One region of the Acinetobacter sp. CIP 101966 genome, then DNA from elsewhere that is predicted to be linked to it. Evidence: predicted binding sites of a transcription regulator. Region 1 holds the regulator's gene; the other holds the start of a gene.
The links. The regulator PhoB, encoded in region 1, activates phosphate uptake and scavenging genes when phosphate is short. The targets are predictions, from matches to a motif close to TGTCATNAANCTGTCATAA.

Region 1 (4,211 bases):
TTACCGATCCTAAGGTTGTAGTACTAGGACAACAACTGCTGTTTATTGTGCTGTGGTCAATACTGTTTTTTGGCGCCAGTGCCATTTTTGCTTCAATCATGCGCTCGAGTGGTACGGTGACCGTGCCAATGTTAATCAACATTTTTGCCATTCTCTGTATTGAAGTTCCCGCCGCTTATCTGTTTAGCCGGTGGTGGGGTCTGGAAGGTATCTGGTATGCCTACGCGTTGGCCTTTGTCAGCCTGTGTATTTTGCAGGGACTGTATTACCAGTTGGTCTGGAAGAAAAAAACGGTTGAAGCGTTGATTTAGATGCAGGTTTTTTTACGTGCCTAAAGCATTACAGGAGTTAATACTCTCATTTGCAAAAAATTAGCCCCTATCACAGCGATAAAAAAACCCGCTTTCGCGGGTCTGTTTTACAATTTCTTAAGCAGACTTTTTCTTTCTTTTACCAAATTGGGTCGCCAGTGCAGTGACATGCTGATAACCGGTCGGCAAGATTCGCTGAATCAGGTCTATCGCTTTGGCATCATTGCCGATGAGCAGACGGCGCTTGTCTTTTTGTACCGCCTCCAGAATTTGACGGGCAGCTTCTGTAGGTGGACAACGCAATAATTTATTAAAATTACGGGCCGATTTTTCCGGATTCATACCTAAAGTCAGCAGGCTGTTATTCATTTTTGCTGCATTGGCAATGTTGGTACGGATCCCGCCCGGATGCACACAGAGCGCACTGACTCCGCAATTTTCCATGTCCAGTTCCTGACGCAGGGATTCAGTAAAACCACGTACTGCAAACTTGGTCGCATTATAAGCAGACTGGGTCGGCTGAGCTGTTAAACCAAACAGGCTGGAAATATTGATGACATGACCATCGCCAGTTTTCTTGATCAATGGCAGGAATTCTTTGGTACCGTAAACCACGCCCCAGAAATTGATTCCGACGATCCATTCCAGCTCTTCATAAGATGCCCCTTCAACGGTTGAACCCAGTGCAACGCCGGCATTGTTAAAGATCATATTGATACTGCCATGATCCTGTTCGACCTGTGCCGCCCAGTTACGCACCTGTTCCAGTTCAGCCACATTTACTTTCTGAATGGTGACACGGACATCACTCTCTTTAAGCAATTCGAGCGTTTGTGCCAAACTCTGTTCATTGATATCACTGAGGGCCAAATGACAACCCTGCTGAGCCAGTAATACTGCCAGTTGCTGGCCAATACCTGAACCGGCACCGGTAATCGCAGCGACTTTATTGTTAAAATTTTTCATTCAATTTCCTTATGTAAAGAACTGCCATTCCATGACAGCAGGATCTTGTTATGTTGTTTCAGGAGTTAGCACAGATCCTCAATATAGTTTTGACAATATGGATTGTCAATAATTATCTCCTATCTTTAAAGGCCAAATTTCAGGGCAGCATTTCCATATAGGTCTAAGCGTGATTTATTGCTAAGATATTCAAAATCTTCATGCAGATGAGCACATAGGCCTTATGACTGATTCAACCGACTCAGCAGCAAAATCACGCCCCTCCAAGAGCAAGGAACGTCAGTTTAAAGGCCTGTCGATGGCTGAAAGGCAGCAGGCACGTCGTGAAAAGCTGATCGAAGCGGGGATTGAAGCCTATGGCCGTCACGGCTTTTTTTCAGTTACGGTCAAAGATATCTGCAATGAAGCCAAGCTGACCGAACGTTATTTTTACGAATCTTTCAAGAAAAGCGAACATCTGTTTCAGACCATTTTCTTAAAACTGATTGATGAGCTGCAACAGAATGTCATGCAGGCCATGATGCAGGCCTCCACCGATCCAAAAAAAATGATCGAGGCGGGTCTGACCGCTTTGCTCACTACCCTGCGTGACAATCCACGTATGGCCAGGATCATTTATATTGATGCCATGCTGGTGCAGGAACTGCATAATCAGGCCACTATTCATGAAACCATGTCACGTTTCGACCGCATGATTCATGCCTTTGTCATGTTGATGATGCCGCAATTAAATCGCAGTGAGCAGGAAATTTCCCTGGTTTCGACCGGTTTGAATGGCTATGTCACCCAAATTGCTATTCGTTGGGTGATGAGCGGTTTTAAGCATTCGCTTGAGGAAGTTTTATCGTCTTGTAGTGTGGTTTTTTTGGCGCTGCTCGAGTCATATTCAGAGAAAAAATAGATTTTAAATCATGTGTTTAATAGATTTCTATCTCTTCTGTAGTAAATGCAATCTTTATGCTGTACTACGAAAATGAGTAAAATTAATTTATGATTTTTTAACAAGTTTCCGCGCTATATTTGTCACAAATCTTTTCGAATTTCAGCAGTTTTTCCCTTTCTGCAATGATACTGTCATAATTAGTCTTTGTAATAAGCCTGTCATAAATATAAAACGGTTCACCGTTTACATGAAATAGGGTATTGCGTTGTGAAAGATGACTACATATTAATCGTCGATGACGAGCTCCCGATTCGGGAAATGATCCATACCTCTCTGGATATGGCCGGTTTTCAGTGCTTACAGGCAGAAGATGCCAAGCAGGCGCATCAGATGATTGTGGATCAGCGTCCGGCACTGATTTTGCTGGACTGGATGATGCCGGGTGGTGTCAGCGGTGTAGATCTGTGTCGTCGTCTGAAACGTGATGAAAGCCTCTCGGAAATTCCGGTGATCATGCTCACAGCGCGCGGTGAAGAAGACCATAAGGTACAAGGTCTGGATGCCGGTGCCGATGACTACATGACCAAGCCATTCTCGACTAGGGAACTGGTCTCCCGGATTAAGGCGGTGCTTCGCCGCGCCAATGCCCTGAGCGGTGAAAAAACCATTGATGCCAATGGTCTGATTCTGGATCCGGTCAGCCAGCGGGTGAATTTTGGCAATAACATTCTGGAAATGGGGCCGACTGAATACCGTTTGCTGGCATTCTTTATGACCCATCCGGAACGTGCCTATACCCGTGCGCAATTGCTGGATCAGGTGTGGGGCGGTAACGTTTATATTGAAGACCGGACCATCGACGTGCATATCCGCCGTTTGCGTAAAGTGCTGGAACCTTATGGTGTAGACCGTTTTGTACAGACCGTTCGCGGAACAGGCTATCGCTTTTCGACCCGTTCAGATGTCGCTTTAGGTTAATATCTTTTAAGGTAAATCTTGTTTTATGTATGAACCCTACCCTGTCCCCGAACTGGCACGCGAACACAAAAGAATCCGTTACAGCAGTTTATGGGATTTTGCGAAGCAGGATTTACGCCTACTGGCTTTTTTCCTAATTATCGCCAGCTTTATCGGTTTTGGGATTGGGTATTTCTGGATTTGTATCGTAATTGCCTTCGTGGCATTCTTTGCGACCCAAATGCGTTCCTTATATCTGGTCAATGAATGGATTTCCAATCGCCCTTATGATGTTCCACCGAATATTGGCGGGATTTGGGGTGCGCTACTTTTCAATGTTTATCGCGCCCAACGTCAGGAACGGATTGTTCAGGCGGAAATGGTCGAACTGATTGATCGTGCACAATCTTCGCTGGTGGCCTTGCAAGAAGCTGTGGTGCTGCTTGATGAAAACCAGCAGATTGAATGGTGGAATCCGGCGGCTGAACGTCTGCTCGGAATCTCCAGTGATGACCGTCGCCGTAATATCCTGACCTTGTTACGCCAACCGAGCTTTATCGAATATTATCACCATATTGATGAATCTCCCGACGGCCTGAAAATGCGTTCTTCGCTGTTTGAAGACCACTATGTGCAGGTTAAAATGACCCGTTTTGGCGGAGAAAGTCGGGTACTGGTCGCTTATGATGTGACCCGGATGCACAATCTGGAACAGATGCGAAAGGATTTCGTCGACAATATTTCCCATGAACTGCGCACTCCTTTGACCGTACTCAGTGGCTATATTGAAACCTTTACCGATCAGGAAGATATCAATCCACGCTGGAAACGCGCTTTTGATCAAATGCAGTCGCAAACCCGACGCATGAATGCACTGGTCAACGACCTGCTGCTGCTGTCACGTCTGGAAAATGATAAGAATATTGCCAAAAACCAGATCATTGAAATGCCGAGTCTGATGAACCAGCTATTCGATGATGCCCAGGCCTATAATATTGATTATGGTCATACCCTGAATCTGGACATTGACAGTCATTGCGATCTGATCGGTTCAGATATGGAACTGGCTAGCGCTTTTAGCAACCTGATTACCA
Region 2 (4,211 bases), on a different contig from region 1:
CAGAAGCCGCAGAACGAGTAGAAACGCAGCAGGTCCAGCCGATTGCCTATAAAGGAAACCGGCATATGTTGCATGTGGGAGAAACTGCTATCCGGATAACACGTGCAGCAAAACCGAAGAGAAATGACGATTCAGGCCAACGGGTTGCTCCCCAGCCAGGGAGTGCGATTGAAGCCAGATTAATTGTTGCCGTAGTGAAAGATGATCAGGATAAGACCGTCGCAAGATGGTCACTAATCAGCAATGTTCCATCAGAGATTACTACGGTAGAGATGACGACCTGGTATTACTGGCGCTGGACAATTGAATGCTATTTCAAGCTGCTCAAGCAGGCAGGTCATGATATTGAAGCATGGCTTCAGACCAGACCTGAAGCCATTTTAAGGCGGTTACTGATTAGCTGTATGGCTTGTGTTTTAACTTGGCGAATCCAGCGTTCTGAAGATGAACACCATCAGAAAATTCGTGTATTTCTCACCCGTCTTTCAGGTCGGCAGCAGAAAAGAGGTAGGTTGGAAAGTGCACCTGCCTTATTGGCAGGGCTTTCGATTTTACTGAACACTCTTCAACTGCTCTCGGAATATTCAATAGATGAACTCAATGAGATAGCCACAATGGCATTAGGTATCTCATAGATGTGTAGATACCTATGCCCAAAGGGAGAGGGAGCTTTCCCAATGGATTCAAATTAGTAGTAGCAAACATCTAAAAATATCGTTTTCTAATAAAATGAATACTATTTAATTTAAATTTTCTTTATTTGAATAATTAATGTAGTCCCCTCTCCTGAGCAAGTTTTAAAGCACCACTTTTAAAACGAAGCGCAAGTGAGGGTTAGGGAGAAGTAAAAATCACCCATAAAAAAAGCTGCTCTAGAGCAGCTTTTTTTATGTCTAAATAACTTAGAACACTTTTAAAAGTACCCAATACAAACCGCCTGACAGACAGATCGTTGCTGGCAAGGTAAAGACCCAGGCAGACAGAATGGTTTTCACCATCTGGAAGTTCAGACCTGACTTGTTCGCCACCATGGTACCTGCTACTGCAGAGTTCAATACATGGGTAGTGGATACCGGCATACCAAAGCCATCTGCTGCCGCAATGGTTGACATCGCAACAAGTTCGGCAGACATACCCTGACCATAAGTCATATGCTGTTTACCAATACGCTCCCCGACAGTCACGACAATACGCTTCCAGCCGACCATCGTACCCAGACCAAGTGCCAAGGCTGTCGCCACTTTCACCCAGGTCGGGATGTATTGCAGGAATGAATCCAGATTGTCACGGTATTCATCTACTGTTTTTTCCTGTGCAGCACTCATTGTTGGTAAAGCTTCTGCTTTATCCAGACGTTTAAATGCTGTGGTGCTCAGGTACATGTCGTTGCGAAATTCAGACACTTGAGCTTCAGGAACATCCTTAATACTGGTATAGCTACCAACTTTTTCACCCAGATGATCCGTCAAGCTTGCCAATGCAGGCACGACTTCAGGGGTAATTTCCTTGGTCTGAATGTACTTGGTGATCACATCACGAGCTTGTTCATCCGGAATATCCTGATGATTTGGATAGATCACATCCGCTGTTTGTGCAGATAACTGACCAAAAGATTGAATATGTTGTGCATCCAGATTCTTGTTCAGCGAGTACGCCAACGGTACACAGCCGATCAGAATCAGCATGATCAGGCCCATACCTTTTTGACCGTCATTTGAACCATGGGCAAAACTCACCCCAGTACAGGTAAAGATCAGCATGGCACGAATCAATGGTGGCGGTGGCTTGTTACCTTCAGGTGGCTGGAACAATTCCAGTTGACGCTTGAAGATTTTTTTCACCAGCAGGAACACAATTGCAGCAAATGCAAAACCGATTAAAGGCGAGAATAATAGCGCCTTACCGACTTTCATGACTTGCTCCATGTCTATACCTGAAGCGCCAGTACCGGCATTCAGAATATAGTTCATGATGCCCACACCCAGAATCGAACCGATCAGGGTATGTGAACTGGATGCCGGAATACCGAGAAACCAGGTTCCCAGATTCCAGAGAATTGCTGCGATCAGCATGGCAAAGACCATGGCAAAGCCTGCTCCGGAGCCGACATTCATGATCAGCTCGACCGGCAATAACGCAATAATGCCGTAAGCGACCGCACCACTGGCGACCATAACCCCAAGGAAATTACAGAAGCCGGCCCACATCACTGCGACAGGAGCTGAAAGTGCATTGGTATAAATGACTGTGGCCACAGCATTGGCGGTATCGTGAAAGCCATTGACGAACTCAAAGCTCAACGCAATAAAAAGTGCCGTCGCTAACAAAATAACTGAATACAAGCCCAAGGCCGGTACATGCGCTAAATCTGCAGACAACTGGAAGCCGATATAAATCAGCGTAGTGATAATAAGAGTCAGGAACACCGGCATAAAGAATTTCGGTGTTGGCACATGAACATTGGTCGACTTTTGGGAAGCCGACCCGTGTGCTGAATCTACGGGAGTTTGATTAGGATTCATGCAAGCAGGAATAGAGGATTCAAGAATCCCCATATTGTTCAGTTGAATTGTGACAATTATATGACAAACTGCTGTCATATGAAGCAATTATTTGGATTTTCTTGCTGCTATTCGTCCTGTTTAATTCCGACTAAAACACTAGATTTTGATTTTATAAATCATTTACTTAAGATAAGATTCCAGCTTCTTCAAGCTTAAAAACTCAACATATTTTGCTACCAAAACGATTTACGCCCTGCCTGTCATCAAGCTGAGCAAAAGTTTCATTTGCACAGCATAAGCCATCAATATGACAATTTCATGAATAAAAGCATCAGCTTAATTTTTTGATTTTGTTTACTGTCTCAAAGACATCGAATCAGATTAGAGATTGCAATATTTTCTGATCCGGATGTTAAAACTTGTTGTTTTTCTAGATGACTTATCAAATTTTCATATCATGCTTATCCATCATTCTGAGCAATCTCAGCAGAAATCAGCCAACTAATCTGCTAAGATTAGCGTCGTTTTTTTTGATTTCTGCTGAGAAAGTTTGAATGTCTACACTTACCACTTTAAAAGAACTTCTTGCCAAAAGAATTTTAATTATCGATGGTGCGATGGGTACTATGATCCAGCGCCATAAACTGGAAGAAGCCGATTATCGTGGTGAGCGTTTTGCTGACTGGGCCTATGATCTCAAAGGTAATAATGATTTGCTGGCGCTGACTCAGCCACAAATCATTCAAGGCATTCATGAAGCTTACTTGGAAGCTGGCGCCGACATTATTGAAACCAACACCTTTAACGGTACCCGCGTTTCAATGTCGGATTACCACATGGAAGATCTGGTTCCCGAGATTAACCGTGAAGCAGCGCGTCTGGCCAAAGAAGCCTGTGCCAAATATTCAACGCCTGAAAAACCACGCTTTGTGGCAGGTGTGATTGGTCCGACATCGCGTACCACCTCTATTTCTCCAAACGTGAATGACCCGGCGTTCCGTAACATCACTTTTGATGCGCTCAAAGTTGACTATATTGAATCAACCAAAGCCTTGATCGAAGGTGGTGCAGACATCATCCTGATCGAAACCGTGTTCGATACCTTGAATGCCAAGGCCGCAATTTTTGCAGTGAAAGAAGTCTTTAAAGAATTGGGCTATGAATTGCCAATCATGATTTCAGGTACGATCACGGATGCATCAGGTCGTACATTGACTGGTCAAACCGCTGAAGCCTTCTGGAACTCGATGCGCCATGCAGAGCCACTTTCTATCGGCTTTAACTGTGCCCTAGGTGCAGATGCGATGCGTCCACACGTTAAAACCGTGTCTGACGTTGCCAATACCTTTGTTTCAGCACATCCAAACGCTGGCTTGCCGAATGCCTTCGGTGGATATGATGAAACGCCGGAAGAAACTGCAGCCTTTATTAAAGAATTTGCAGAAAGTGGCTTAATTAATATTACCGGTGGTTGCTGTGGTACTACGCCGGATCATATCCGCGCGATTGCAAATGCTGTTGCAGGCATTACCCCTCGTCAAATTCCTGAAATTGAACCTGCCTGTCGTTTAAGCGGTTTAGAGCCATTTAACATCACCAAAGATTCACTGTTTGTGAACGTCGGTGAACGTACCAACGTCACCGGTTCGAAAAAATTCCTGCGTCTGATTCGTGAAGAAAACTTCGCCGAAGCACTTGATGTTGCCC

Region 2: F891_RS04845 (inorganic phosphate transporter) is a predicted target of PhoB. The motif match lies at 2,570-2,588, and genes of this name have one in related genera.

What each region holds. Positions count from the first base shown of each region.
Region 1 covers NZ_KB850164.1:194,971-199,181, reverse strand. Annotated here, with positions in the region: gene F891_RS16370 (MATE family efflux transporter) at 1-311, shown strand, start outside; gene F891_RS16365 (SDR family NAD(P)-dependent oxidoreductase) at 429-1,277, opposite strand; gene F891_RS16360 (TetR/AcrR family transcriptional regulator) at 1,501-2,178, shown strand; gene phoB (phosphate regulon transcriptional regulator PhoB) at 2,428-3,138, shown strand; gene phoR (phosphate regulon sensor histidine kinase PhoR) at 3,164-4,211, shown strand, end outside.
Region 2 covers NZ_KB850159.1:403,377-407,587, forward strand. Annotated here, with positions in the region: gene F891_RS04840 (transposase) at 1-635, shown strand, start outside; gene F891_RS04845 (inorganic phosphate transporter) at 903-2,522, opposite strand; gene metH (methionine synthase) at 3,059-4,211, shown strand, end outside.